3 regions of the Bradyrhizobium sp. CCBAU 11434 genome follow, and region 3 is predicted to be linked to each of the others. Evidence: predicted binding sites of a transcription regulator. Region 3 holds the regulator's gene; each other region holds the start of a gene.

Region 1 (9,738 bases), on a different contig from region 3:
ACACTGTCTGGACTACCAGCGGTCGTCGCCGACACCGACGCCCACGCTCACGCCGGGCGCGCGAATGCCGACGCCGGCGCGGGGACCATCGTCCCAGTCACGACGATAAGTGCGGCGCTCGTAATAGCGCTCGCGTGGCATCGCATTATAGGAATCGCGCACGATCACGCGCGCACCGCCATGCGTGCGATAGCAATTGCCGGCGTCATCGCAGACGAGCCGCACTTCCTGCATGAGATCGGGGCTGGCGTATTCGCTGGTCGTGTAGAGATCCGCAGCCTTCGCGCCGCTTCCCGCTGCGAGAGCGCCGACACCGGCCAGCAGTGCAATCGTGAACAACCTCATCCTGTCCTCCTCCGAAACTGCCCTCGGCGGTAACAAGAATGGGAGGCCGCGATCGTTCCGGCTGAATTACAGGTTTTTCCCGGAACCGAATTGTTGTGTGGCCCGGTGCTTCGCTAGATCGGCTGGTAGGCTTCCGACCCGCAGATGTCATCTGCTTCCGCGCGCCGCCGGTCGATGACCTTTCCGCCCGATATCGTGACGACGTAGGTCTGGGTGCCCAGTGCCGAGCCGGTGGCGGAGGTGAGTTGTGCGCGGACACAGGCCGTCCAGCCCGATCCGCGGACCTCGTGATGGGGCAGGGCGACCTGTACCTCGCGCGGATAGGATGTGTTGAGAAAGACCACATCAATCTGCTCGCGGACCACGCGCTTGACATCCGGCGGCGGTTCGGGCGGCGGCTGTTCGGCCTCCTTGATGCGCATGAACTCTGGCACCGGCGCGCGGCTGTCAGCAAAGCCGCACGCACCGAGCGCGAGCCCGCAGGCCAGCAGCGCCACATGAGCAACAATCCGCAACATTCGTGAAGGTCCCCCCGCGGGCCAACAGATAGGCGCGAATTCGTCGGGACGAAGTCCTGCCCGATCAACATTTGCTGAAGGGCTGGCACTCGCCGCGTTGGCTATTATCGGACTGTAGGCTGGTTTGTACCCCAGATGAGGGGGATCGCGCCAATGAGGATTTTGATCATGGCGGCCTTGGTGCTGGCGCTGATGGCTGCTTCGGCGCAGGCGCAGATGGGCGGCGGCCGGCGCCATTCCAATGAAGCGGCGAGAAGGCCGATAACAAGCCCAAGGTCGACGAGAATGCCTACAAGGCCGCGCTCGAGCGCATTCCACAGTCCAAGGAAAAGTATGACCCCTGGAGCGGGCGCGTCCGAGCGAACCCGTCAAGAAGTCGAAATAGTGAGGCGGGTGGTGGCGGGGCGGTTGCGCTATCTGATCGGCCTCGTCCTGATCCTTGCGGTTCGGCCATGTCTCGCCTGGGAGAGTTGGGGTGGCGATCCCGGCGGTTCGCGCTTTTCGCCCTTGCGCGAGACCGCCAATGTCGGCCAACTCGTCCGCGCCTTAGAATTCCACACCGGCGATATCGCGGCGCGACCGCCTGAAGTGATGCGGCGAACCAAGTTCGAGGCGACGCTCCTGTTCGTCGAGGACAGTCTGATCTTCTGCGCGCCCTTCAATGAGGTGATCGCCCTCGGTCCCGGCACAGGCGTGCAATAGTGGCGCTATGATCCGAAGATCGGCATCAGCCAGCGTCCAGCCAATCGCTATGTCTGCCGCGGTGTCACCCACTGGGCCGACGATTCTGCGCCAGAGGGATCTGCCAACTGGGGCAGCGCTGCGTTTGATCCGGTCAACTAGATTCTCTACGCCAACACGAGCCGTGCCGTTCATCTCATCAAGCTGATCCCGCGCGCGGAGGCCGCCGGATTCAGTCCGCCGCCTGATCATGATTTCGGCCAGCAAAAAGGCGCGCCCTTTGCGATGTCGCGTGCGGTGGTGACGTCGCCGTTTGGGTTGCTCTGCAACAAGCCGCCGTGGGGAGAGATGGTCGCGGTCGACGTGAAGGCCGGCAAGATTGTCTGGCGTTCGACCGTCGGCACCACCGAGGATTTGGCGCCGCTCGGCATGCTGCTGCGGTTCGGCGCGCCGCTGGTCAACGGGCTCGCGGTGACTGCAGCTGGCCTTGTTTTCACTGGCGCGATGGACCCCTATCTGTGTGCCTTCGATGCGCGCAGCGGATGCGAGCTGTGGCAGGGACGGCTGCCGGTGCCCGGCGTTGCCAATCCCATGACCTATGTCTGGAAGGGCGAGCAATATGTCGCGATTGGCGCCGGCGGCCATTCCGAAGCCGGTACCTCGATCGGCGACAGCCTCGTGGCGTTTCGTCTGGCGCGTCCGGGCGAGGCGCCGTCATTGCGGTCGCGCACGATCGATCGCCCTGGCGGGCGATTTTTTTCGGGATCGTTGGCGACCGCGCTCGCGATCGTCACGCTGGCGATCGTGGCTTTGCGCTGGCGTCGACGGCGCCGTATCCGATCAACGTGATGTTTGCGTGCGTATTGTGCGAACGGTCATTCACATCGTGCGCGCTATTGCATGAAGGCGAGGCCGACGCGCCTGTCGTTTCGCCACACCGCGCGGCAATTCCGCACGAAATTGTCGCATGAAATCGACAGCGTGAACGCGTGCGGCAATAAACCAGGGTTTTCAAGGTCGATCGCGGCACCGCTGTCCGAGATGTTGCGCACCGTGCAAGCCACTCCGCTGCCTTCAAAGGTGACCGTACCACCCTTGAAAACCCGGTGACGTTGAGTTGCACGCTTCTCGATCATCCGCGTTAATCCAAAACGATGATTGTGAAATAGCGCATAGAAATTGCGTTGATATGAATTCAATACTGGCGCTACTTGCACAACGCTTCAGACTTCGTTTACGACGTTGAGGCGGCAAGTCACTTCCCGCCGAGTTTTGCCCCAGGCCTTTCTTTTATGGCGTTATGCGCCGATGGAGATTCCGATGAAGACCACGCTTTCGCTTTTGTTCGCCGCAGCGCTCTCGCTGACATCGATGCCCGCCCACGCTGTCAAGTGGGATCTCTCGACCATGACCTGCAAGCAGTTCCTCGAGAGCGGCGAGGACAACATCGGGGTCGTGCTGACCTGGATGGACGGCTGGTACAAGGGTGACGAGGACAACGCGATCATCGACACCGACGTGTTCATCGAGAACGCCAAGAAGTTCGGTGCCTATTGCGGAAAGAATCCGACCGTCAGCGTCGTCACCGCGGCTGACGAAATTCTCGGCAAGTAGTTCTTGAAGCGAGCTGGCCGAGGCAAGATTGCGATCTCACCTCGGCCTCTCGCTTCGACATCTCGCTTCGACATCACTGTCACCGAGAGCCGCCGTACGCTTCGCGCTCATGCGGCTCTCTTCGTTTCGGATGATGCTCAGCCCGGCAGCATCGCGAACGCGCTCGACACCATCGCAACCTGCTTGTTGTCGGTGGCGGATAGCAGGGTGACGCGGCCGAAGCTCATGGTACGTCCGAGCCGCACTACGCGCGCATCAGCCAGCACGTCCGAGGAGGCGACCGCGCGCATGAAATGCGTGGTCTGGTCCACCGTCGTCATCGGACGATAGCCTCTGTTGGCCGCGAGATTCGCGATCACCACCGCGGTGTCGGCCAGCGCCATCAAGGCCTGGCCGCAGACAACGCCACCGTTGCGGCACAGCTTCTCCGAGAACGGCATGCGGAGCAGCGCGCCGGGCTGCCAGTCCGGCGCATCCGCTGGCGGCGTGTGCTCGATGCGCTCGACGGAGAGGTTGAGATCCTGGACCCAGGGCGCAAAGACCTCGCCGAGGATGCGTCTGGCCTCGGCGATGCCGAACTCGGCTTCTGGCTGTGATGGCATTGCGGTCGTTCCCTCCTGTGTTGCCGGATGTTTCGTCCACTCTGCGCGCTTGGGCGCGGTAAAGTCACTGCGGCGGTCGGCTTGAAAATGCCTGACTTCGCCCGATATGATGCCATGCTTGGGAGCGGGTGGACGATGTTGCGTCGATGTGTCCTGATATTCTGCCTGGCCGCGCTTGGTCTGGCACTGAACGGCTGCACCAAGTGCGGCCCGATTTGGGACGACTGGCTCCATGGGCCGAAATCGTGCAGATCGGATCGGCTCTAGCGGGTTGAAGCGGCGCTCGGAGCTGCGAAGACGGGCAGGGTGTGGTATCCGCCCCTTCGATCCATGATCAAGGAGTGAGTGATGAAGCTTTTCCGTATGGTGGCGGTGCTGGCGCTGGTGGTTGGACCGGCCTTCGCGCAGGACGCGCCCCATATCAATCTGATGGCCGATGGCCCCTCCAAGACCGATGACGAAAAGGCCGCGGATGCCGCGCGCGACAAGGCCTACAAGGAAACGCTGAGGAAGATTCCGGATGCCAAGGCGTCCAGCGATCCCTGGGGCGGAATGCGCGCCGACCCGCCGAAGCAACCCGCACCGAAGGCCGCGGCCGCTACCGGTGCACCCAAGAAGCCCAAGGCCGGAACGGCCGCCAATTGATCTTGGCGCCAACGGCGGGCTGGCCGTCCGGCGGGACTCCCGTTCGCCGGATACGGATCCTACATTCCTTCGCAGTGTTGCGTTGAGGAGCCAGGATATGGCGGATCGCCCGCGGGACCTCGCCGAGCGGATGGCGCGCCGGCGCAAACCGGCGGCCGGCTCGGGCGACCCGGCCGGCGACGGCTATCTGCGCGAGAAGTTCACCCTGCCGCGCGACGCGGCACGGGCAAAGGCGAAGGCCTTTTTCGCGCGCTATCCGAAGGCCGGTTACATGAGCGAGGTCGAGACTTGGCGCGAATTGCCCGGCGGCGAGATCGAATTCACCATGCGGCGGTTGCCCAGCGCGGACTAGTCGTCCCGGTTGTGGCCAACCCGATCGGTTCAGGCCGTCTTCCGCCCGATGGCCTTCAGTTCCCGGTCGATGCGCAGTTGCACCCGACGGATGGCCAGGAGGTCGATCTTCGTCTCGGTCTTGCCCGTCTTGGTTTCGTCGCCAATCCGGAACTGCCATTGCCAGACACCCGGGATCGCCGTCTTTGCAACCGTGAACTCTACGCCCCTGTGATTCATGGTCACCTCCACGATTCACCCATCCATGTCCGCAAACATGTTGGGCGTGAGAATATTCCGCCGACAAGCGAAATTTGCCGTTAAGTCGAGGAAAATTCACGAAAATCCCGAAAGCGCGCGCAGTTCGAAGCATGCGAAATCAGATTCCGAAAGTCGGGGCCGATGATCGCGTTGCAGGCACGGCGGAACCGTGTCCCGGCCGGGTGCCCGCGTACCAGGGCCGATATCGGCCCTACAGCCAGGAACTCTGTTCACGGCAGGAGAACCACGGAAAAAGACGCCGAATTGGCGGCGAATCCGCGGTTCCATCGCGGGCGAGCCAAGGCGGTCGCGGAACCGCCGCGGCCGGCCCCGTGAGAACTTTCTTGTGCACAATGTGTAAGTCTACGACCTTCGCAGCAAATGCGCACGCGCCTCACATTTCCACTTTTGCGTGCGCTGCGATTATGATCTGGTGAGTCTGGACGACCGGGACCCGCGTGTCGTGCAAGAGGAAGACGTGATCTGGCTCAGACATCTCGCTCAGCGTTGGGGTGCAAGACATCTCCCCTTGGTCTGTCCGCAATGCCAGCAGCCGGCTTCTTCGGATGTGTACAAGCGTGGACGCTTCAAGCTCGGTGACGAGAACCTCGTCTGCGAGCAGTGTGGCGGGACCAGCGTCGTCACCTTCTGGCGTTTCGAAGGCCTGGCAAGCCATGACGATCGCACCCCCGCCAAGGACAGGCGTGGCTGGCAAACGCACCGCGCCGACGTCGCCTGAAGCGCGCGCGACATGGACTCACATGCAAAAAAAACCCGCCAGGGGAGAGCCGGGCGGGCAGAAGGTTATTGGAGGCTGAGGTGCTGGGCTGCAACACCATAGCCGAATGACCGTAGCCCGCTCAGCTTACGACAGCCTGACATCCCCGAGCACAGTCGAATTCCACACACCGAACTTCCGCCATGAGCCGGCACCGCAACGCGTCCGCCAAAAACGAAGACCCCGCTCGGGCCGAGCGGGGTCGACTGGGTATGGGGGCCCGGTGTTGGTCCACCGGGCAAACCGACGCTAGAGCATTCGGCTTACAGTTGCCTCACGCGAGGCTTGCGCGAACCTTGCGATCGGACCCGCGCGTCCCAATTCAGACATCTCCGCGCACAACTTCAGACACAAGCGTTGGCGACACTCTCCGCGCACGGCGAAGCCATGGGGGATACGTGGCGCGCCGATAGCGGGGTGGCATCATGGACAAGGTTGAGCGGTCATTCGCCGCCGCGACGGCGGCTGGCTTCGTGGTGTTGGTGATCGGCATCGTGCTGCTGGCGCTGATGTAGCGAGGCCCGGCCGGGACGCGTCGCCAGAACTGGCGAAAACAACCCCCATGCACAGTAGGCCGCGGCCTGTCTCGTCTTGGCCGTTGCTTGGCCGCTTCTTGGCCTTTCCTCAGTGCACCCTGATCTCGTCCAGGGGCAGATGGAGATCGGCGGCGCGTTCCTCGCGGTCCTTCTTGCGGAACTCGCTTTCCCTGCGCTCGAACTTCAGCATCTCCTCGAGCGCGGTCTCGAGCAGTGGGTTGCGCCTGCTCGCATCGCGGTGCGCATCTTCCGTCATGATCCGATCCCCAACTGTCGCGGCGCCGTTCTCAAGGAAAGCCCGCGGCCACGGAAAAGTTCTGTGCCGAAGGATTGCGGACGGCAGAACCGCGCTGCGTCCTTGATGAGCATCATCCTCGGGTGCGGAGGCGTGACCTCACATTTTGCGGAGGGGCAGGAGCGTCTCATTGCTTCCATGCTATCGTATCGCGTCGCCTCGGCGACGATCATGGAGATGGTCATCGGAGACGGTTCATGGGCTTCTGGCTTTTTATCATCATCTCGCTTGGATCGATCCCGCTCGCAGGCGCGATGGCGCGCGAGCGCAACAGGTCGTCGCGGGTGTGGCTTTTGGTTGCCGTCGCGGTCGGGCCCTTGGCGCCTCTGCTGCTGTTGATTCTCGGGGATGCGAAGCGCCCGGCCGCCGTCAATTGAGGGAGGGTCAGGGCGCAACGACGTGTAGAACGACTGCCGCCGCGATGCACAGGCCAATGGAGATGGCCGCTCCATAACGGGCATAAGGCCAAGCCCCGCCCGTGACGAACACGAGGCCGGCAGAGGTGACTACCTTCAGCGCGTTCATGACCATGCGCCCAGTATGGGTCGCGTCTCGCCTTGGGAACACTCACAAATCCGAAACCGGGAATTCCCAGCGGTCAAAATCGCCTCAAATCTGGTGCTGTCCTCATTCGAACAGTCATTCGGGAAATCAGGACACTCGAAGTTCCGGTAGTGGAACACCGCATTTTCCCGGACTCCACATCCTCAGCGTTCTCGGTAGAAATACGTGGGCCGGGGCTGGCATTTTATCCCGAACAATTATTGCAACCGGCAAGGGGCTACCGCGAGGTGGCCCCTTTCGATTCCGACACCCGCAGAGGCGGATTGATCTGGTCGTTTGGGCTGGCGCTTTTGCCAACCGCAATTCCGGCCGTGAACAGGAAGGCATTGCCCAAGATTTAACTTCGGATACCCGGGGTCAAATACGGGCAGGCCCCAGATTCAGGTACTGGCCGACAGGCCAGCGCCCAGATTCACAAAAGAACATATTGCGAACTGAGAACAAATAGTGTACGGTATTTTTATCGACGACCCGCCGCGCCAATCGTTTGTCCCACACGCGAATCCTCGCCATAAGGAGCACGACCCAATGTCCACCACTGCCCTGCGTATCGTCGAAGGATCCTCCATGGACAAGAGTAAAGCTCTGGCTGCCGCGCTCTCCCAGATCGAGCGTCAGTTCGGCAAGGGCTCGGTGATGAAGCTCGGCAAGAACGACCGGTCCATGGACATCGAGGCGGTGTCGTCAGGCTCGCTCGGGCTGGATATCGCACTTGGCATCGGCGGCCTTCCGAAGGGGCGTATCGTCGAGATCTACGGTCCGGAATCCTCGGGCAAGACGACGCTGGCGCTGCACACGGTGGCGGAAGCCCAGAAGAAGGGCGGCATCTGCGCCTTCATCGACGCCGAGCACGCGCTCGACCCGGTCTATGCCCGCAAGCTGGGGGTCAACATCGACGAGCTGCTGATCTCCCAGCCTGACACCGGCGAGCAGGCGCTGGAAATCTGCGACACGCTGGTGCGCTCGGGTGCGGTGGACGTGCTGGTGATCGATTCGGTCGCGGCGCTGGTGCCGAAGGCCGAACTCGAGGGCGAGATGGGCGATGCGCTGCCGGGCCTGCAGGCCCGTCTGATGAGCCAGGCGCTGCGCAAGCTGACGGCCTCGATCAACAAGTCCAACACCATGGTGATCTTCATCAACCAGATCCGCATGAAGATCGGTGTGATGTACGGCTCGCCCGAGACCACGACCGGCGGCAACGCGCTGAAATTCTATGCCTCCGTCCGCCTCGACATCCGCCGCATCGGCGCGATCAAGGAGCGCGACGAAGTGGTTGGCAACACCACCCGCGTCAAGGTGGTGAAGAACAAGCTGGCGCCGCCGTTCAAGCAGGTCGAGTTCGACATCATGTACGGCGAAGGCGTCTCCAAGATGGGCGAGATTCTCGACCTCGGCGTCAAGGCCGGCCTCGTGGAAAAATCCGGTGCCTGGTTCTCCTATGACAGCCAGCGTCTCGGTCAGGGCCGCGAAAACTCGAAAGCGTTTTTGAAGGCCAACCCCGACATCACCGCCAAGATCGAGACCGCGATCCGCCAGAACTCCGGCCTGATCGCCGAGCAGATCCTGGCCGGCACGCCCGAGCGCGACGCCGACGGCGAAGAGCCGACGGACGAGTAAGCCTTAGACCGAAAAGTTTTCGCGAGGAGCGGGCGCTGAGGACGTTGAGTTGCCGACGTCGTCAGTGCCCGTTTCGTTTTGTGATGTAGCGGTCGGATGGTGCGATGAAGCGTCTGATCTTGACCAGTTCGGCAGGCCTTTGCCTCATGTTGGCAGATCGTGCCGACGTCGTGATTCCGTTCTTCTTCCGTTTTGCATGGGGACCACTACCGTCTCCAGGCGTTCTCGCCAACGAACCACCGTGGCGCTGGGACTCGCAACGCCGCATGTTGGTCGCGCCGACTTAATGTGCATTGCTCGAGGTTCTAAGTATCGATTTTGAGAGGCGATTGCGTCTCGTTTTGGAGTAGGTCACGGGGGCCATGAAACGCGTCATCCTGACCAGTCCGTCCGGCGTCGGTCTCACCTACGCGGATCGCGCGGACATGGTCGTCCCGCTGATCTTTCGATTTGTCTGGGGCCCGCTGCCTACGTCGCACCACCTTGGGGAGTACCTCACAGGAGGCTATTTCAGAGGCGACCCGGAAGTACGTTGGTCCGACCTTGTCGCGCGGTCGCCCAAGAGCGGTCTCGCGCACAAGGAGCTCGGACTGGTCTGGTTCTGCGAGGCCTATGGCGTCGAAGAGATCGAGCTGTGGTTTGATCCCAGCCCGAGCAATTAATTGCAACTGATCTGGATCCTCGACTATCTCCGTTCCGAGCCCTGCGGCCGAGCGTACAAAGCTGCGACTGGTCGATTTCGATTTGCTCGGAGCAGACGCCGACAGGCTTCGCGATCACACCATCCGGCAATTGGACATCGCAGAGCCCGACTTCGAGGACGCCCGTATCGCCTGGGAGGCCTACCGTGCGCCAACGCCGGAGCTCTGTTTCGGGTTGCTCAATCGGGAGTTTCCCACGCTCCCCTTCCTGAAGCCGGCGATGGAAGAATTGTTGGCAGAGCTGCCGTCTC
Region 2 (9,738 bases), on a different contig from region 3:
ACTCTCGGGCCGGCCGCGCCGCGAGGTCTATGCCCGCGCACTCGAACTCGCCAAAGATTTGCGGGGCGGCGATGGCGAAGACTAAAGCGCCGGCCGAACCGAAGATCGCCTCGCCCGAGCGCGTCGCCGCGTTTCGCACCGGCATCTCCGCCGAGAGCCGCGCCGCTGCCTATCTGATGGCGAAAGGCTACCGCATCCTCGCCAAACGCTACCGCACGGCGCATGGCGAGATCGACCTCGTTGCGCGCCGCCGCAACCTGATCGCCTTCGTCGAGGTCAAGGCGCGCGCCAGCCTCGACGAGGCCGCCTATGCGGTGACGCCGCGCCAGCAGCAACGCATCATCGATGCCGCGCAGGGCTGGCTGATAGCGCATCCCGAGCATGCGGAATTCGAATTGCGATTCGACGCCATGCTGATTGCGCCGCGCTCACTTCCACGCCATGTGTTGGCGGCATTCGACGCCTCGACCTGAAAGGCAGACCATGAAACTGAACATCGCCGTCCAGATGGACCCCATCGCCCGCATCAACATCAAGGGCGACTCCACCTTTGCGCTGCTTCTGGAGGCGCAGAAGCGCGGCCACGGCCTGTCCTATTACACCCCCGACAAGCTCTCGATGGTCGGCGAGGAGATCGTGGCGCCGGTCCAGCTGCTGACGGTGCGCGACGAGCCCGGTGATCACTTCACCCTCGGCGAGCCAAGGCGCGAGGCACTGAACGGCTTTGACGTGGTGCTGCTGCGCCAGGACCCGCCGTTCGATCTCGCCTACATCACCTCGACGCATCTGCTCGAACGCATCCATCCGAAGACGCTGGTCGTCAACGATCCCGCCTCGGTGCGCAACGCGCCGGAAAAACTGTTCGTGATGAACTTTCCGCAGCTGATGCCGCCGACCCTGATCTCGCGCGATCTCGACGAGATCAACGCGTTCCGCGACAAGCATGGGGCCGTGGTGATGAAGCCGCTGCACGGCCATGGCGGCGCCGCGGTATTCCGCGTGATGCCGCAGGACATGAATTTCGGCTCGCTCTACGACATGTTCTCGGTGACGTTTAAAGAGGCCTGGGTGATCCAGCAGTTCATCCCCGAGGTGAAGCACGGCGACAAGCGCATCATCCTGGTCGATGGCGAGTTCGCCGGCGCCGTGAACCGCGTGCCTGCGGCCGACGACCTCCGCTCCAACATGGTGCGCGGCGGCGCGGCCAAGGAGACCGAGCTGACGCCGCGCGAGCGCGAGATTTGCGCCACCGTTGGACCTGCGCTGCGCGAACGCGGCCTGCTCTTCGTTGGGATCGACGTCATCAACGGCAACCTCACCGAGATCAACGTCACCTCGCCCACCGGCATCCGCGCCATTGCACGACTTGGCGGGCCTGACGTCGCGGCCAAGATCTGGGACGTGATCGAGCGGAAGCGGGCGAAGTAGGGGTTGCGTCACGCGCTCTGCCAAGAGAGCGCGCGATCTCTCCCAGTGTCCCGGCGCACCGCGCGCAATTGCGCGCTAGGCCGGGACGACACTGATGATGTGGTGCGCTGCGTCTTATCTCACTACCAAGATCAGGCGCCTCCCGGCCACCCCTCCACTAACCACCCGTTCACCATGACGCCCCGCGTTATCATCCGGACGCGGGAGCGCACCCGCGTGTTTCTACGGGGCCAACGGCCGAGCGACTAACGCGGCATTCACCATCTGCCCAAAACTCGCTTCGTCACTGCCCATCACACTCGGCCTCGCAACACCCCTTATACTTTTACTCCCTACTCATCGATGCGGGGGAACCCGCCACGTGCGGTTCGAGTGCCCCGCGTAAGAGTAGAAGCGTATGAACACCGCACGCATTGTCGTTCTCGTCATTGCGCTCGGCGCCGGCGGCGTCGCTGCGTATCTCGCCAGCGGTTACGACAACAAGCCCGCACCCGTCGCCCAGGTGGTCGAGAAGCTGCCGACGGTCGAGGTGCTCGTCGCCAAATCCGACATCCAGCTCGGCCAGGCCGTGAAGGCCGAGGATCTGCTATGGCAGACCTGGCCGCAAGCGACCGCCAGCAGCGCCTTCATTCGCCGCGACAGCCGGCCCGACGCACAGACCCAGATCGCCGGCTCGATCGCGCGCGTGCCGTTGATGCAGGGCGAGCCGATCCGCGAGCAGAAGCTCGTCAAGGCCGACGGCTCCGGCTTCATGGCCGCGATCCTGCCGTCCGGCATGCGGGCCGTTTCCACCGAAATCTCGGCCGAGACCGGCGCCGGCGGCTTCATCCTGCCGAACGACCGCGTCGACATCGTCCTGACGCGTCGCCTGAAGAATCCCGATGGCCCCAACGGCCAGACCGGCGGCAATGACCTGATCCTGTCGGAAGTCGTCCTGACCAACATCCGCGTGCTCGCGATTGATCAGGCGCCGAAGGAAAAGGACGGCCAGAACGCCGTGCTCGGCAAGACCGTCACGCTCGAGCTCCGGCCCGACCAGGTCGCGACGCTCTCGGCCTCGCGCCAGGGTGGCACGCTGACACTCGCACTGCGCAGCATTGCCGATGCCAGCGCCTCCGACGGTGGACCGGAAGAGCAGGCACTCAAGCAGCGCCAGACCGGCGTGAACGTGATTCGCTACGGCGTACAGGCGCGACAGCTGACGTCACAGAAGTGATGGGGACATGATGAACTACGGGGATGATCGGACGGGCGTGCGCATTCGGGGGAAGCGCGCAAGCTCGTTCTGGGCAGGGGCCATGTTGCTGCTGGGGCTGGTCGCAGCTCCCGATCTCGTCCGCGCCGCGGATGCACCGGTCGGAGACCAGGCGCCGATGCAGGCGCCGGACCTCGGCGTGGCGCCTGTTGCAACCATCGCGCCGGCCAGGATGCGCTCGCTGTCGCTTGGCGTCGGTAAGTCGGTCGTGATCGACCTGCCGCGCGAGGTGAAGGACGTGCTGGTGGCCGATCCCAAGATCGCCAATGCGGTGATCCGCTCGTCGCAGCGCGCCTATATCATCGGCGCCCAGGTCGGCCAGACCAACGTGGTGTTCTTCACCGCCGACGGCCAGCAGGTCGCCTCCTACGACATCGCGGTGAAGCGCGATCTCAACGGCATGCGCACGGCGCTGCGCCAGTCCCTGCCCGGCGTGCAGATCGAAGGCATCGGCGACAGCGTGATGCTGACCGGCTCGGTGTCGAGCCCGGTCGAGGCCCAGCAGGCCGGCGACGTCGCCGCCAAGCTCGTCGGAGGCCCCGACAAGGTGGTCAACAACATCATCGTGCGCGGCCGTGACCAGGTGATGCTGAAAGTCGTGGTCGGCGAAGTTCGCCGCGACATCGTCAAGCAATTGGGCGTCGACCTCAGCGCCAGCCTGAATGCCGGCACCGCGGTCGTGAACTTCAACAATTCGAACCCGTTCTCGGTCTCCGGCGGCCCGCTGGTTAGCAGCAACGGGCTCGGCGTCACCGGCCTCGCCAAGGGCGTTGCCACCGTCAACGCCACCATGCGCGCGATGGAAACCGCGGGTGTGATGCGCACGCTGGCCGAGCCGAGCCTGACCGCCATCTCGGGTGAATCCGCGACCTTCGTCGCCGGCGGCGAATTCCCGATCCCCGGGGGCTATGCCTGCGATCCGGTCACCCATGTCTGTACCACCCAGGTCACCTACAAGAAGTTCGGCATCTCCCTGAACTTCACCCCGGTCGTGCTGAGCGAAGGACGCATCAGCCTGCGCGTGATGACCGAGGTCTCGGAGCTGTCGAATACGAACTCGATCACATTGACCCAGGCGGTGTCCGCGACCTCCAACAACTCGATCACCATCCCCTCGCTCCAAACCCGCCGCGCCGAGACCACGCTGGAAATCCCGTCGGGCGGCTCGATGGCGATGGCCGGCCTGATCCAGCAGCAGACAAAGCAGGCGATCAACGGCCTGCCCGGCCTCGACCAGGTGCCGATCCTCGGCGCGCTGTTCCGCAGCCAGGACTTCGTCAACAACGAGACCGAGCTGATGGTCATCGTGACGCCCTATGTGGTGCGCGCGGTCGCCCAGAAGGAATTGTCGCGGCCCGACGACGGTTTTGCGCCCTCCTCGGATGCGCAATCGGCGCTGCTCGGGCGCATGAACCGGCTCTACGGCATCGCGCGCCGCGTCGATCCGATCGACGGCGACAGGGGCGATTTCGGCTTCATCATCGACTGACACCAACGGTTTTGGGGACCGGGGCGAGAAACGGGCAAGAGGGGACCAGGCGATGACGAGGACAGCAGATCGACGTCGCAATTTGCGCATCGCGCTCGCGCTGACGGGGCTCTCCGTCATGCTCGGGGCCTGCAACACCACAGGCGACGTCGTCACCACCCAGACGGTGCCGACCGACTACCGCATGCGTCATCCGATCGCGGTGCAGGAAGGCAAGCGCTCGATCGTGATCTTCGTCGGCAAGTCGCGCGGTGGTCTGTCGGCCGCGCAGCACGCCGACGTGATGGGGATTGCCCAGGACTGGGTCCGCGAAGGTACCGGCTCGGTCGTCGTCGACGTGCCGATCGACACTGCAAATTCGCGCGCGGCCGCTGCGACCTATCACGAGATCCGCGGCGTTCTGGGCAGCGGCGGCGTGCCGTCGCGCGCCATCGTGCAGCATCCCTATCGCCCCGAGGATCCCGGCCTGCTGCCGACCATCCGCCTGAGCTATTCCAAGATCACTGCGGTCGCCGGCCCCTGCGGGCTGTGGCCCGAAGATGTGGGGCCGTCGATCCTCGATCCCGGCTACAACGAGAACCGGCCCTACTTCAATCTCGGCTGTGCCAGCCAGCGCAACCTCGCGGCCATGATCGACAACCCCGCCGATCTCGAGCAGCCGCGCGCGGAGACGCCGGTCTATACGGCACGGCGCGACATCGCTTTCGACCGCTACCGCAAGGGCAATCCAACCGCGACCACCTATCCCGAGGCTGACAAGGCCAAACTCAGCGAAATAGGCAAATGACGGGCATCGACGACGAAGAAGCGGGTGATCCGCAGCACCCCGACGAACACATTGCGCCGGTTCCCCGCATCTCGGTGCAGGCCTTTTGCGAGACCGAGAGGACGCTCGCCGCGGTGACCGCGGCCGGCCAGGATCGCCGTCTCGCCAAGGCGCATCTCACCGCCAAGAGCGGCGGACTTGCCGCGGCCATCGAAGTCTATGACACGATGCCGACGCCGAACGTCATCGTGCTCGAATCCGACGGCACGCGCGATATCCTCGAAGGTCTCGACGACCTCGCCGGCGTCTGCGATCCCGGCACGCGCGTGGTCGTGATCGGCAATCCCGGCGATACCGCGCCCTATCGTGAGCTGGTGCGGCGCGGCGTCAACGACTACGTGGTCGGCCCGGTCGAGACCATCGACGTGGTGCGCTCGATCTGCAGCCTGTTCTCGGCCTCGGAAGCCATCATCACCGGCCGCATCATCGCGGTGGTCGGCGCCAAGGGCGGCGTCGGCGCGTCCACGGTCGCGCACAACGTGGCCTGGACCATCGCGCGCGACCTCGCGCTCGATTCCGTCGTGATCGATCTCGACCTCGCCTTCGGCACCGCCGGCCTCGACTACAACCAGGATCCGGCGCAGGGCATCGCCAATGCGGTGCTGTCGCAGGACCGGCCGGACACGGCGCTGATGGAGCGCCTGCTCGCCAAATGCACCGAGCACCTCAGCCTGCTTGCGGCACCCGCGACGCTGGATCGCGTCTATGATTTCGGCGCGGAAGCGTTCGATGCGATCTTCGACACGCTGCGCATGACCACGCCCTGCATCGTGCTCGACGTGCCGCATCAATGGTCGGCCTGGACCAAGCGCGCGCTGGTCAACGCCGACGACATCGTCATCGTGGCCGAGCCTGATCTCGCCAATCTGCGCAACACCAAGAACATGCTGACGGTGCTGAAAACGGCGCGGCCGAACGACCGGCCGCCGCTCTACTGCATCAACCAGGTCGGCATGCACAAGCGGGCCGAGATCGAGGTCAAGGCGTTCGCCAAGACCATGGAAAGCCAGCCGCTCGCGGTGATTCCGTTCGACTCGAAACTGTTCTCGACCGCGGCCAACAATGGCCAGATGATCGCGGAGGTCTCCAAGAGCCACCGCACCACCGAGCTGTTCCAGAACATGGCCAACCGGCTCGCCGGGCGCGGCGAGGTGAAAAAACCGAAGCGCTCGCTGCTCGGACCGCTGCTGAAGCGGCTGAAGGGCAAGACGGGGCGCGGATCCGCGCCGCATCGCAAGGCGTCGTAAACAGCCGGCAACGGCGGTGGATTATTTCTCCGCCCGCTGCTGCTGCTTCTTCGCCAGCAGCTGCCGCAGCGCCGTGATCTTGGCCGCGGCCTGGTCGGGAGGCAAATCTGCCTTCACGAGGATTTCAGCCTCGGTCTCGCGGCCCTGCAATCCCAACACCAGCGCGAGATTGGCACGGATCCGCGCATTGCTCTGATTGCGTTGATAGGCGCGGCCGAGCACCTGTTCGGCCTTCGGCAGATTGTTCTGCAGCATGTATGACAGGCCGAGATTGGACAGCACCGTCGGCTCCTCGGGCACGATCTTCAGTGCCGTGGCGTAATATTGCTGCGCTTCCTCGTTGCGGCCGAGCTGGTCGAGCGCCGCGCCCTGCGCCGACAGGATTCGCCAATCGGGATCCTCGGGCGTATGCGCGCGGCCCAGCACGTCAAAAGCCTGCTGGAAATTTCCATTGTCGGCGAGCGCACGGCCGTAACCGGCGAGCAGCGCCTTGTTGCTGGGATGGGCGAGCACGGCCTGCTCGAACACGGCGACCGCCTGGGCGTGCTGGCCGCCGTCACGCAGCGCCTTGCCATATTCGAGGACGATATTGGGATCGTTCGGCTTGGCACGATAGCGCTCGCGCAAGGCGCCCATATCCGGCTTGCCATCGGCCGCGGCGACAGGCTCGGACCGGCCGCCGAGCGCGCCGGTCACGTCGTCCAGGCTCGTGGTCTGGCAGCCGCCGAGGGCAAGCACCGCGAGCGCGGGAAGCAGGAATCTCGCCGGGGACGAGGCAAGGGACGAACGCTTGGACATACTCTGATCACCGCCGGCGGACTGATCAGAGATGCTTTGCCGATTAACGCTAAAGTCCGGTTAAGGACGCGTCCTTATGTGACCTAGTCGGTAAATTCCGCACCGAATTCGCAGCCGATGCGCCAGCGCAGGCGGCATTGGCGGGAGTAATCCGGCGCGAAGATGATGGTGAACTGCGGCGGCACTTCCAGGAATTCCGCCACCACTTTCACGCCCCCGTCCGAGATATCGGTGATCGTGCAGTCCCGCGGCAGCGAGCCCGCGCCAAGATGAATCTTGGCCAGCCGGCTGCACACCCGTCGTTCGCTTCTGCGGCGATTTGCAAGCATTTGAATTGTTCACCCGTTAGATCACGGCCCATCCCGCACCTCTAGGAGTAGCGGACATTCGTTGGGATGTGCTGAGGAGAGCCGTTCGCATTCGAGGCGTAGTCGAAGCTTAGTGTCCTGGTCCCGTTTACCTGATGTTAGGAACCGCCGGGGCCCTCATCCATGTTCCCGTATTGTTCTTGTCAAATCAGTCCCGCTCTGCTACCCCTAATTGTGCAAGGGGGGCAGCATGGTCCAGCGGGTTTCGACAGTCGCCTTTGAGGGAATCGAGGCCCGCGCGGTCGATGTGCAGGTGCAGGTCGCGCCGGGTCTGCCGGCCTTTGCCATCGTCGGCCTGCCGGACAAGGCGGTGTCGGAGGCGCGCGAGCGCGTCCGATCGGCGCTGATCGCTTCGGGGCTGGCGCTGCCGGCGCGTCGGATCACCGTCAATCTCGCACCCGCCGACGTCCCGAAGGAAGGCAGCCATTACGACCTGCCGATCGCGCTCGGACTGATGGCGGCGATTGGTGCGATCCCGCCGGATGCGCTGACCGGCTTCACCGTGCTCGGTGAGCTCGGCCTCGACGGCTCGATCGCACCAGTCGCTGGCGTATTGCCCGCCGCGATCGGCGCCAACACGCGCGAGGAAGGCTTGATCTGCCCCGCCGCCTGCGGCTCTGAGGCAGCTTGGGCGAGCCCCGACATCCAGATCGTCGCCGCGCACTCGCTGATTCAGATCGCCAACCATTTCAAGGGCTCGCAGGTGCTGTCGCGGCCCCTGCCGAAAGTGCATGAAGCCGCAAGCTCGCTGCTCGATTTGCGCGACATCAAGGGCCAGGAAAGCGCCAAGCGCGCGCTGGAGATCGCAGCCGCGGGCGGACATCACCTCTTGATGATCGGCGCGCCCGGTGCCGGCAAATCAATGCTGGCCGCGCGCCTGCCCTCGATCCTGCCGCCGCTATCGCCCGGCGAACTGCTCGAGGTCTCGATGATCGCCTCCGTCGCCGGCGAGATCGAGGGCGGCGCGCTGACATCGCGGCGGCCGTTCCGCTCGCCGCATCATTCCGCCAGCATGGCCGCACTCACCGGCGGCGGCGCGCGCGCAAAGCCCGGCGAGATCTCGCTGGCGCATCAGGGCGTGTTGTTCCTCGACGAGCTGCCCGAGTTCGATCCGCGCGTGCTGGATTCGCTGCGCCAGCCCTTGGAGAATGGCGAGGTGTCGGTGTCGCGCGCCAATCACCGCGTCACCTACCCTGCCCGCTTCATGCTGGTCGCCGCGATGAATCCCTGCCGCTGCGGCAATGCGTTCGAGCCCGGCTATGCCTGCAAGCGCGGCCGCATCGACCGCTGCACCGGCGATTATCAGGCGCGCATCTCCGGCCCGCTGATGGATCGCATCGACCTGCGCATCGAAGTCCCTGCTGTCACCGCAGCCGATCTGATCCTGCCGCCAGCGACCGAAGGCTCCGCTGAAGTCGCCGCGCGCGTGGCGGCGGCGCGCGATATCCAGCTCGCGCGTTACGCGGAGGCGGGCCTGCCGCAGGTCCGCACCAATGCCGAAGCGCCGGCCGCGGTGCTCGAGGACATCGCCAAGCCCGACGCGCAGGGGCAGAAACTGCTGCGCGATGCTGCCGAGACCATGCGGCTGTCGGCGCGCGGCTATCACCGGGTGCTGCGGGTGGCACGCACGCTCGCCGACCTCGATGGCGCGGACAGGATCGGCCGGCTGCATCTCGCCGAAGCGCTGTCGTACCGCGCACTCGCGGAGGATGTGCGCCAGCTCGCCTGATCATCCCGCGCATCAACCCGGTGGTAACGAGTTTCCTTTACGCTCTGCAAACCATAAGGCCCATCAGTTCCATCAGGGCCTGGCGAGTAGCGTGTCATGTTGCGTTTCAAGATCCTGGCCTCAGTGGTTCCCCTGTTGGCGGCTGCGGTGTTCGCCCGCAGCGAGATCGGATCGGTCTCGCAGCCCTGCATCGCCCTCGGCGACACCTCGGTCGAGCTGACCTCCCTGTTCTGGACCGCCGGCGTCCATGTCGCCTTCACCGACGATCTGTCGCGCGCCACGGTCCGGGTTCAGATCACCGATGACCCAGATACTGCGGACTTCGCGGTCGTGGACGATGGTCTCGGTTCTGAGCCCGATTCCTGCCAGGCCAATCCAGCGAACCGCCTCATCACCATCGCAGCGCAACCTGTCGATGGTGGCCCGGTGATCTATCTTTCCACTGACGGCCCGGCCGATTACCGCATCTTTGTCCGCTCGAAGACGTTCTCGCCGCGCGAGGCCGCAGCCCTGATCGTCGGTGCTCATGGCGACCACAAGTGGCCCCTCCAGGCCGCCTCGCTCTGACGCATTAATACCTCGTCAACCCTGTTTCGAG
Region 3 (9,738 bases):
CGACATGTTCTTCCAGGGCATCGGTGCGTCCGGCTTTGCGATGGGAGCAATCACGACTGTGACGCCGCCCGTGCCGGGCGGATTGCAGCTACGCTACGCCGCGGTCATGCAAGGCCTGCGCGATGCGATCGACGCGCGCATCCGCGCCACGCTCGACGGCGACAACCGCGCCATCGCGACCGCGCTGCTCACCGGCCGCCGCGATGCGATCACCACGCCCGTCAATGACGCGATGTTCATCTCGGGGCTCGGTCACGTCCTCTCGATTTCAGGCTATCACATGGCCGTCGTCGCGGGTGTCGTCTTCTTCGCGGTCCGCGCGCTGCTCGCGCTCGTCCCGGGACTGACCGTGGGGTTTCCCATCAAGAAATGGTCGGCCGCCGCTGCGCTGGCTGCGTCGGCGTTCTATCTGCTGCTCTCGGGCGCCGAAGTCGCGACACAAAGATCGTTCTTCATGACCGCGGTGGTGCTGATTGCTGTCATCGTCGATCGCCGCGCGATCACGTTCCGCACCCTGGCCGTGGCGGCGCTGATCGTGCTCGCAGTCGCGCCGGAAGCGCTGGTGCATCCAAGCTTTCAAATGTCGTTCGCCGCAACGCTCGGGCTCGTCGCGCTGGTGCAGGTCGGCATGCCGAGCCTGTTTGCCTCGCCCGATCATTCGGCGACCGCGCGCATCGCGCTGTGGGGCGGCCGCGAGATCGCGATGTTGTTCATGGCCTCGATGATCGCGGGGCTTGCGACGACGCCTTACGCCGCCTTCCATTTCCACCGTGTTACGCCTTACGGCGTGCTTGCCAATCTCGGCGCGATGCCGGTGGTCTCGGCGCTGGTGATGCCGGCAGGGCTATTGGGATTGCTCGCGGCTCCCTTCGGGCTGGACGGAGTGTTCTGGTGGTTGATGGGGATCGGCATCGACTGGATGATTTTGGTCACGCGCTGGGTCGCTGCGTTACCGGGCGCGGTCGGCCACGTCGCGGCCTTCGGCACGGCGCCGCTGATCGTTGCGAGCTTGGGCCTGGTCCTGATGGGTCTGCTGCGCACGCCGCTGCGATGGTCGGGAGCATTCGTGCTGGTGGCGGCGACCATCTGGGGTCTTTCCATCAGGCAACCCGACATTCTCATCGCCGGTGACGGTCAGAACGTCGCGGTGCGAGGCAGGGACGGGCAGCTGCATCTGATCAGGACGAAGAAGGACAATTTCCTGCTGAAGGAGTGGCTCGCGGCTGACGCTGATCCGCGCGATGCGGCGAGTGGCTCGCTCGGTGACGGCGTGTCGTGTGACGACGCCGGCTGCGTGACGCCGCTTGCTGACGGCCGCATGATCGCCCTGGCGCTGCGCATCGACGCGCTGGCCGATGATTGCAGCCGCGCGGCACTGGTGGTGACCGCAAGGCCCGCGCCGCCGGATTGTACCGCGATGGTGGTCGACCGGCCGCGTCTGGTGAGCCAGGGTGCGCTGGCGCTGACACCCCGCGGCGACGGTTTTGCGATTCAGTCGGTGAGGGCGAGGGGCGCAAACCGCCCCTGGTCGCCGGCGGCGGCCGGCGATGGCGATTTCGAACTGACCCTCGTGCCGCGGTCGGCAGCTCCGCGCTTCAAGGACGCAACACCGTCGGAGGCCGACCTTCAGGCCGAGGATTAGAACCGATGGTTCAACCGATCGGCAGGCGCGGAGGCGTCGGACTGATATCGGAAATCACTTGCGGCTTATGCTCGCGCTCACCGAACGGCTGGGTCACCGGCAGCTGCAGCACGGTTGCGCGCTGGCCTTCGACGAGTTGGGTCACCAGCACATATTTGCCATCGGGAAATTCGATCGCGTCGTGATGACGATCGGGAATGTGCGGATCGACCTTGCCGAACTTGCCGACGCGCGAATTGATGGTGCGCGTCCAGATCCACCTGTTGTCGTAACGGACGTTGTCGGCGAAGGCGAGCTCCGTTCCCGGCAGCAGGCAGACCGCGACCGACATGTCGGCTTCGGAGGCGAAGCCGCGCGTCGAGGTGCCGCGGAAGGTTGTCGTGACAATCGTCTCGCCGACTTCTGCGGGACGCGTCGCGACGGCATGCAGGCTATAGTCACACATCGGGTGCTCCTCATCAGCGATAGAGCACCGCGCCTCTTCTGAGGCGCAGGCCTCTATCAGAGTGGAAGCTTGCAATCATATGCGATGTTGGGGGCAAATCTGCGGCTCAGATCCGCGGCTTGCAATCACAATATCTTTCCCGCGCCGATGAGGAACAAAGCCTGCTCCTGTGCATTCGGGAGACTTCGCTCTCAGCGTCCTGATGGTGCCGACCAGCCCGAATACGGCCAGGCCGACTGCGCCTGCTGCTTGACGGCGTTGCGGGCATTGCGGAATTGCTCACTCGTCGTGGCCTGTGGCGCCTTGCGAACGCGATGCTGCGGCTGCGCAGCGATGGCCTGCGACCCTGATGCCGCGATCAGCGCCATCGCGACGGTGCTCAGAATGATTTTGCGCATGGCGGTCTCCTCGGTCTTCGTTGTGGCGTGCCGGGGATGTAGCGCCGAAGAGGGGGCCGGATAATCTGTGCAGAACCTGAAGGACTATCCAGCCGGAGCGGACAATCGTCCGCTCCAATCTTAAGGGCGTGCTCGCCAGGTGCGAGCGCGGGACGAGTTCAGTATTTCCGGTACAGCCCGATCAGCTTGCCCTGGATCTTGACCCGGTTGGGCGGCAGGATCCGGACCTCGTAAGCGGCGTTTGCCGGCTCGAGCGCGATTGAAGCGCCACGGCGGCGGAAGCGCTTGAGCGTCGCTTCCTCGTCGTCGATCAGGGCCACCACGATATCGCCGGTGTCGCAGCTCTCGTTGCGCTGGATCAGCGCCATGTCGCCATCGAGAATGCCGGCGTCGACCATGGAATCACCGCGCACTTCGAGCGCGTAGTGCTCGCCCGCGCCGAGCATGTCGGGCGGGACACTGATGGTGTGGCTGCGCGTCTGCAAGGCCTCTATCGGCGTACCGGCCGCGATCCGGCCCATTACAGGAACCGCGACAGGACGCTCGCCCTCGTCGGCGGGCGGGCTCGAGGTCGTGCGCACCTTGCCGAGATTGCCCTCGATGACGCTCGGCGTGAAGCCGCGGCGGCTTCCGGCGGCCGCCTGGAGCTCAGGCAGCTTGATCACCTCGATTGCGCGGGCGCGGTTGGGCAGGCGGCGGATGAAGCCGCGCTCCTCGAGCGCGGTGATCAGGCGATGGATGCCCGACTTCGAGCGCAGATCGAGCGCATCCTTCATCTCGTCGAAGGAGGGCGGCACGCCGCTCTCCTTCAATCGCTCGCTGATGAACCGCAGGAGCTCGTATTGTTTGCGCGTTAACATCTCGACCAAAATCCCCCTGACGATGTCGTTCGATTCCGAGACGCTGAATTCAGCAATAAGCCGCCACACGCTCGAAACAAATCATGAACGGACACTATATGTTCGATACATGTTCCGCAACTGCTTAATTTACCGTGAACGCGGCAAAGCTCGCGGAACGGTTGCGAACGACGCGCTCACGCGGGCAGTCGCAACACCTCGCAAGGCGTGCCGGCTTCGGCCTTCGGCGCGAACGGGGCGCGCACGAGAAGTGCCTGTGCCGCAGCGAGATTCGCAAGCAGTGAGGAATCCTGGTGATTGACGGGAAGAGCGACGAGCGTGCCGTCATCCCGCGTCTCCAGACGCGCACGCAAATAATCCTCGCGCTGGTCATTGGCGCTGACGTCGCGGCCGAGCACGGCGCGTTCGCGGCGATGATGAATCACTGAACGGCCCGACATCGCGCGAATCAGCGGCACCAGGAACAGGAAGCCGCAGACATAGGATGACACGGGATTGCCGGGCAGGCCGATCACGCGCATCGGCCCGAGCTGCCCGTTCATCATCGGCTTGCCCGGCCGCATCGCGATCTTCCAGAACGCCATCGAGATACCTTCGTTCGTCAGCGCCTGCTGCACCAGATCGTGGTCGCCGACAGACGCTCCGCCGGTCGTGATCAGGATGTCGGCACCGGATTCGCGCGCGCGGCGGATGCCCGATGTGGTGGCGGCAAGCGTGTCGGCGGCAACGCCGAGATCGATGGTGTCGGCCCCCTCGCTGCGGGCGAGGGCGTGCAGGGCGTAGCCGTTGGAATAGACGATCTGGCCGTGGCCGGGCGTCGAGCCCGGCATCACCAGCTCGTCGCCGGTCGCGAGAATCGCGACCTTCGGACGGCGGCGGACGGCAAGCTGCGGGTGGTTCATGCCGGCGGCGAGCGCAAGGTCGCGCTCGGTCAGGCGCGTACCCTTGTGCAGGAGCACCTCACCCTCGCGGAAGTCGATCCCGGCGGGGCGGATGTGCCGCCCGGTGACGGCGGCTTCCTTGATCGTGATGCGCTTGCCGTCCGCGATGGTGTCCTCCTGGATCACGACCGCATCCGCGCCGGCGGGAACGACGCCGCCGGTGAAGATCCGTACGGCATCGCCAGCGCCGACTGTTCCAGCAAACGGGCGGCCGGCTGCGACCTCGCCGATGACCGTGAGCTGTGCATCAACCTTCGCCGCATCGGCCGCGCGGACGGCATAGCCATCCATCGCCGACATGGCCTCGGGCGGCTGCGTCCGCCGCGCGGCAACGTCGCGCGCGAGCACGCGATGGAACGCCTGATCCAGTGCGATCATTTCCTCTGCCAAAGGCTCTGCACCGGCGAGCACGGCGGCAAGCGCATCGGAAACCGGCATCAGGGCCACGGCGTACTCCCGCAACAAGATCGAAGGACTCGGTCGGCGAGGTTTTAGCCGAGCGGAGAGGCCGAGGCAAAAGGGGGTATATTGCCGCGAAGCTTACGCTTCGGGCCGGGCTGGTGTCCGCGACGTGATCCGGAAGGCGCGGCAGACCGACACGAGGACAGGCAGCCTGCGCGCAGCGTTACGACCGCGTAATGGGATTTGCCCTTGCCGCGTTTCCGTCTTCAGCGACGTCGGGAGCCTTGGGGCCTTGATCCTTGTCGGGCATAGGATCGGCTTGGGCCTTCAAGTCGGCCGCCTTGCTCATCAGCTTGGCGGAAAGCTCGGAATCCGAGGTAGTCTTGGCGAATTTGACCAGCAGGGAGGCCTGCTTGGTGAGGTAGGTTTTGCCCAACACGATGATATTTCCGTCCGTAGAATTCCCAACGGACTCATGAGTCCGGAAGCGGGCATTCGTTCCCGGAACTCTGTACAAAATTGCACAAAGGGCTTTGGTTCCTCGCTTCCGGTCGAAATTGTTCCGGAATTTGCCGCCGGATCAGATCCCCAGCGCCTTCAGCGCAAGGCCGACGTCGTGGGGTGAGGTCACATGGACCGCGGTCAGGCCGCGGGCGCGCGCGCCTTCGATGTTCTCGGCAAGGTCATCGAAGAACACGATCCGGCTGGCCGGCACGCCCATCGCGGCGACGACATGGTCGAACGCTTCCGCATCCGGTTTGCGCAGGCCGATGCTGGACGAAAGGTACAGCTCGCGGAAATGGCGGAGCACGTCGGCATATTCCTTCGAGAAATAGTCCACGTGTGGCCGGTTGGTGTTGGAGAAGGCGTAGACCGGCATCTGCTTTGCCGCGCGCGGGAGCAGGTCCGCGATACCGGGCATCTCGCCGGCGAAAATCGCGTTCCACCCCTCGAGGAACTGGGCATCCGAAATGGAGATTCCGAGCGATGAGCGCAGCGAGGCGAAATAGTCCTCGTCGCTGATCCTGCCGACCTCGTGCAGGCGGTAGGCCTCGTCGCGCACATAGCGCCCGACGATGGCTTCGGGCTTGCAGCCGGCATGTCCCGCCCAGCAGGCGATCGCCTTGGAGAAATCGATGTCGAGCACGACGCGCCCGAGATCGAACAGAAGCGCATCCGCGCTGCCGGGACAGAGCGAGGTCATTGCAGCCTTTCGGGTCAGTATCGATAGGGTTCGTGGTCGAACAGCGGGAACGCGCTGAACACGCTCGGCGCGTTGGTTGCGGTGGCCGGGTGCAGGCAGGATTTGTTGACCTCGGCGAAGGAGGTGGCACCTAACAGACCGAGGCAGCGCAGCACCTCGTCCTCCAGCAGTTCCAGCATCCGCGTCACGCCGGCCTCGCCGGCTGCCGCCAGCGCCCAGCATTGCAGCCGGCCGATGCCGACGAGGTCGGCGCCCGCCGCGATCGCCTTGACGATATCGGTGCCGCGGCAAAAGCCGCCATCGACCATGATCTTGGCGCGGCCCTTCACGGCGTCGACGATCTCCGGCAGCACATGCATGGCACCGCGGCCGTGATCAAGCTGGCGGCCGCCATGGTTGGAGACATAGATCCACTCGACGCCGTGATCGACCGCGATCTGCGCGTCCTCGGCAGTTGCGATGCCCTTGATGATCAGCGGGATCTTGAACTTGTCCTTGATCATCTTCACGGTCCGCCACTCCAGACCCTTCTGGTAATCGCCGCCGGTGGCCCGCAGGCGGCTCTCGCGAACGTAGCGTTTGGCGATGTCGCGCTCACGACGGCTGTAATGGGCGGTGTCGACGGTCAGGCAGAAAGCGGCATAATTGGCTTTTTGCGCACGGCTGACGATTTCGGCGACGAATGCGTCATCGCCACGGACGTAGAGCTGGAACATGCGCAGCGCATCGGGCGCGGCTTCGGCAGTCTTTTCCAGGCCGGGCTCGGAGACGGAGCTGAGCATGTGCGATGCGCCAAAAGTACCGGCGGCGCGCGCGACGCTGGCTGCGCCAAAGGGATCGAAGATCTCCAGCGCGCCGACCGGGGCGAGCACGACAGGCAGCCGCATCTTGCGGCCGAACTGCTCGACCGAGCCGCTGACCTGGCGGACGTCGCGCAGCACACGCGGGCGGAACGCGATCTCGTCGAGCGCCATGCGGTTGCGGCGCATCGTGGTCTCGGTCTCGGCGGCGCCGACGATGTAGTCCCAGGCGTTCTGGTTGAGGTTGGAACGCGCCTTCCGGATGAATTCGTGCAGGTTCTGGAACGGCTCGTCGCTGGCGCCGAGTTCGACGTTCCGTTCCGGCCGGAGTGCTTCGTTCATTGTTATCCTCCCGAGAATTTGAAGCCTTATTCAATCGCCTATCCCGTCCGGCTCTCCAAAACCATCCTAAAATCGCATAGCTGCGAGGCGCCGTCCGGCCGACTGATTCCCGCCGGGAGCGGGGGCGGTCTTGCCAACGTTGCCAAATGTTTAGGTTCAGGCGAAGGGATTTTTGCCGCGTACCCGCCGGCGTGGCAGGCCGGCCTTGAAGAAACCAGAATGATATTGTGAGAACCGGGCTGGATCGCCACTTGCATGGCGGCTGCCAAGCCTCAAAAGAACCGCTAAGCGAAAAGGCCACCCATTCCATGCGGAAAACCCTGCTCTTCCCACTGGGCGCGCTCACCGGAGCATGCCTGACCCTCCTCGTATCAGGTCCGCAGGGCGGACTATGGGCGGCACGGGCGGCGGCAGGCGCGGATGGTGCGTACTCCCAGCTCAATCTGTTCGGGGAAGTTTTCGAGCGGGTGAAGGCGAGCTATGTCGAGAAGCCCGACAATGCCAAGCTGATCGAAGGTGCGATCACGGGCATGGTGACCTCGCTCGATCCGCATTCGCGCTACATGAACGACAAGGCCTGGACCGAGATGCAGGAGACCACCTCCGGCGAGTTCGGCGGCCTCGGCATCGAGGTCACGATGGAAGAGGGCCTGGTCAAGGTCGTCTCGCCGATCGACGACACGCCGGCGTCCAAGGCCGGCATCATGTCCGGCGACCTCGTCAGCAAGATTGACGGTGAGAACGTGCAGGGCATGACGCTCGAGCAGGCCGTCAACAAGATGAAGGGCCCGGTCGACACCAAGACCAAGCTCACCATCATCCGCAAGGGCGCCGATGCTCCGATGGATGTCGCGATCACGCGCGAGATCATCCATGTCCGCCCGGTCCGCTTCCACGTCGAGAACGGCGACGTCGGCTACATCCGCGTCACCTCGTTCAACGAGCAGACCACCGACGGCCTGAAGAAGGCAATCGCCTCGATCTCCAAGGACATCCCGCAAGACAAGCTCGTTGGCTATGTGATGGATCTGCGCAACAATCCGGGTGGTCTGCTCGACCAGGCCGTGTCGGTGTCGAGCGCGTTCCTGCAACGCGGCGAGGTCGTCTCGACCCGCGGCCGCAATCCGGAAGAGACCCAGCGCTTCACCGCGCATGGCGGCGACCTCACAAAGGGCAAGCCGCTTGTGGTGCTGGTCAATGGTGGCTCGGCTTCGGCGTCGGAAATCGTGGCCGGCGCGCTGCATGACCACAAGCGCGCGACGATCATCGGCACCCGCTCGTTCGGCAAGGGCTCGGTGCAGACCATCATCCCGCTTGGTGCCGGCAACGGCGCGCTGGCGCTGACCACCGCGCGCTACTACACGCCGTCGGGTCGCTCGATCCAGGCCCAGGGTATCGCGCCCGACATCGAGATCCTCCAGGACGTTCCGGCCGAGCTGAAAGGCCGCGTCGACACCATCGCGGAATCGCAGATGCGCGGTCATCTGCAGGCCGCCGACGGTACCGAGCAGACCGGATCGCAATCCTACGTCCCGCCGGAAGAGAAGGACGACAAGGCCCTGCATGCGGCCTACGACTTCCTGCACGGCGTCACGGTGAATGCGGCGGCCGCCAAGCCCGCTCCGAAAGCGACAGTGCCGAACTAACCGCTGCGACTTCAGGACATCCAGACATCGCCCGGGAGTGGATCGCCACTGCCGGGCGAATTCGTTTTGGACGTCGTCTCAGCTCGGATTCATTGCGGCAAAGGCCGTATTGTCGCGGCTTTGCGTGCGACCAAGCGCCGGGTGCGATTGCGGCGTCCGCTGTGGGGATACTAGCCAGCCTCGCGGCGGCGGCCTTCCCGACCTTCGCGCTGGGCGAGCCGGCTGCGATGGAGCGCGAACAGCTCCAACATCTTGTCGGCCGGCTTTGCGGCGCTGAACAGATAACCCTGCATCTCGGTACAGCCGAGCGTGCGCAGCAACCGCTGCTGTTCCTCGGTCTCGACGCCTTCGGCCGTGGTCGCCATGCGGCGGGCGCTGGCGAGATTGACCACGGCCTGCACGATGCTGGCGGAGCCGTCGGGACCTGCGATGTCGTTGACGAAGCAGCGGTCGATCTTGATCTTGTCGAACGGGAAGCGATGCAGATAACTCAGCGAGGAGTAGCCGGTGCCGAAATCGTCGAGCGCAATGCGGACGCCGATGGCACGGAGCTGGTGCAGGATCGCAAGCGCGGTGTCGTCGTCGCGGATCAACACGGCCTCGGTGATTTCGAGCTCGAGCCGGCTCGCCGGCAGATTGGAGGCGGCGAGCGCCGCCATGATCTTCAGCGCCAGCGTGCCGCTCTTGAACTGAACCGGCGAGACGTTGACCGCAAGGCGAATGTCGTCGGGCCAGGTGGCCGCGTCGCGGCAGGCGGTCGACAGCACCCATTCGCCGATCTCGTTGATCAGCCCGGTATCCTCGGCAATCGGGATGAATTCTGCCGGCGAGACCATGCCGCGCTCGGGGTGGCGCCAACGCACCAGCGCTTCGCAGCCGGTGATCCGGTCGTCCTTCAGGCTGAGGCAGGGTTGATAATAGACCTCGAGGCCGCCGTCGCGCCTGCCCTGGGCGATGGCGTGGCGCAGGTCGATTTCGAGCTGGCGCCGCTCGCGTACCTTGGCGTCCATCTCGGGCTCGAAGAAGCGATAGGTGCGGCGCCCGGCGGATTTGGCCGC

Evidence for each region. Region 3 encodes LexA, which represses DNA repair genes until DNA is damaged. Its sites were predicted from a motif close to TGTTCNNNNTGTGTTCNG; they were not measured.
Region 1: recA (recombinase RecA) is a predicted target of LexA. The motif match lies at 7,588-7,605, and genes of this name have one in related genera.
Region 2: XI06_RS37895 (YifB family Mg chelatase-like AAA ATPase) is a predicted target of LexA. The motif match lies at 7,536-7,553, and genes of this name have one in related genera.

What each region holds. Positions count from the first base shown of each region.
Region 1 covers NZ_LBJX01000002.1:344,084-353,821, forward strand. Annotated here, with positions in the region: gene XI06_RS03820 (hypothetical protein) at 13-345, opposite strand; gene XI06_RS03825 (hypothetical protein) at 459-863, opposite strand; partial or broken gene XI06_RS03830 (hypothetical protein) at 1,017-1,248, shown strand; partial or broken gene XI06_RS03835 (outer membrane protein assembly factor BamB family protein) at 1,248-2,393, shown strand; gene XI06_RS03840 (PilZ domain-containing protein) at 2,438-2,680, opposite strand; gene XI06_RS03845 (HdeA family protein) at 2,865-3,158, shown strand; gene XI06_RS03850 (PaaI family thioesterase) at 3,296-3,760, opposite strand; gene XI06_RS03855 (hypothetical protein) at 4,109-4,405, shown strand; gene XI06_RS03860 (hypothetical protein) at 4,503-4,757, shown strand; gene XI06_RS03865 (hypothetical protein) at 4,787-4,975, opposite strand; gene XI06_RS03870 (hypothetical protein) at 5,475-5,735, shown strand; gene XI06_RS03875 (hypothetical protein) at 6,399-6,566, opposite strand; gene XI06_RS03880 (hypothetical protein) at 6,803-6,982, shown strand; gene recA (recombinase RecA) at 7,698-8,786, shown strand; gene XI06_RS03890 (hypothetical protein) at 9,149-9,448, shown strand; gene XI06_RS03895 (hypothetical protein) at 9,531-9,738, shown strand, end outside.
Region 2 covers NZ_LBJX01000102.1:133,034-142,771, reverse strand. Annotated here, with positions in the region: gene rsmI (16S rRNA (cytidine(1402)-2'-O)-methyltransferase) at 1-85, shown strand, start outside; gene XI06_RS37935 (YraN family protein) at 72-473, shown strand; gene gshB (glutathione synthase) at 484-1,428, shown strand; gene cpaB (Flp pilus assembly protein CpaB) at 1,826-2,644, shown strand; gene XI06_RS37920 (type II and III secretion system protein family protein) at 2,655-4,172, shown strand; gene XI06_RS37915 (CpaD family pilus assembly protein) at 4,225-4,959, shown strand; gene XI06_RS37910 (AAA family ATPase) at 4,956-6,245, shown strand; gene XI06_RS37905 (tetratricopeptide repeat protein) at 6,267-7,043, opposite strand; gene XI06_RS37900 (PilZ domain-containing protein) at 7,127-7,372, opposite strand; gene XI06_RS37895 (YifB family Mg chelatase-like AAA ATPase) at 7,602-9,140, shown strand; gene XI06_RS37890 (hypothetical protein) at 9,237-9,707, shown strand.
Region 3 covers NZ_LBJX01000093.1:27,923-37,660, forward strand. Annotated here, with positions in the region: gene XI06_RS23975 (ComEC/Rec2 family competence protein) at 1-1,642, shown strand, start outside; gene XI06_RS23980 (hypothetical protein) at 1,653-2,087, opposite strand; gene XI06_RS23985 (hypothetical protein) at 2,279-2,485, opposite strand; gene lexA (transcriptional repressor LexA) at 2,644-3,345, opposite strand; gene XI06_RS23995 (molybdopterin molybdotransferase MoeA) at 3,522-4,733, opposite strand; gene XI06_RS24000 (hypothetical protein) at 4,912-5,127, opposite strand; gene XI06_RS24005 (HAD-IA family hydrolase) at 5,269-5,892, opposite strand; gene XI06_RS24010 (alpha-hydroxy acid oxidase) at 5,907-7,034, opposite strand; gene XI06_RS24015 (S41 family peptidase) at 7,343-8,680, shown strand; gene XI06_RS24020 (bifunctional diguanylate cyclase/phosphodiesterase) at 8,851-9,738, opposite strand, start outside.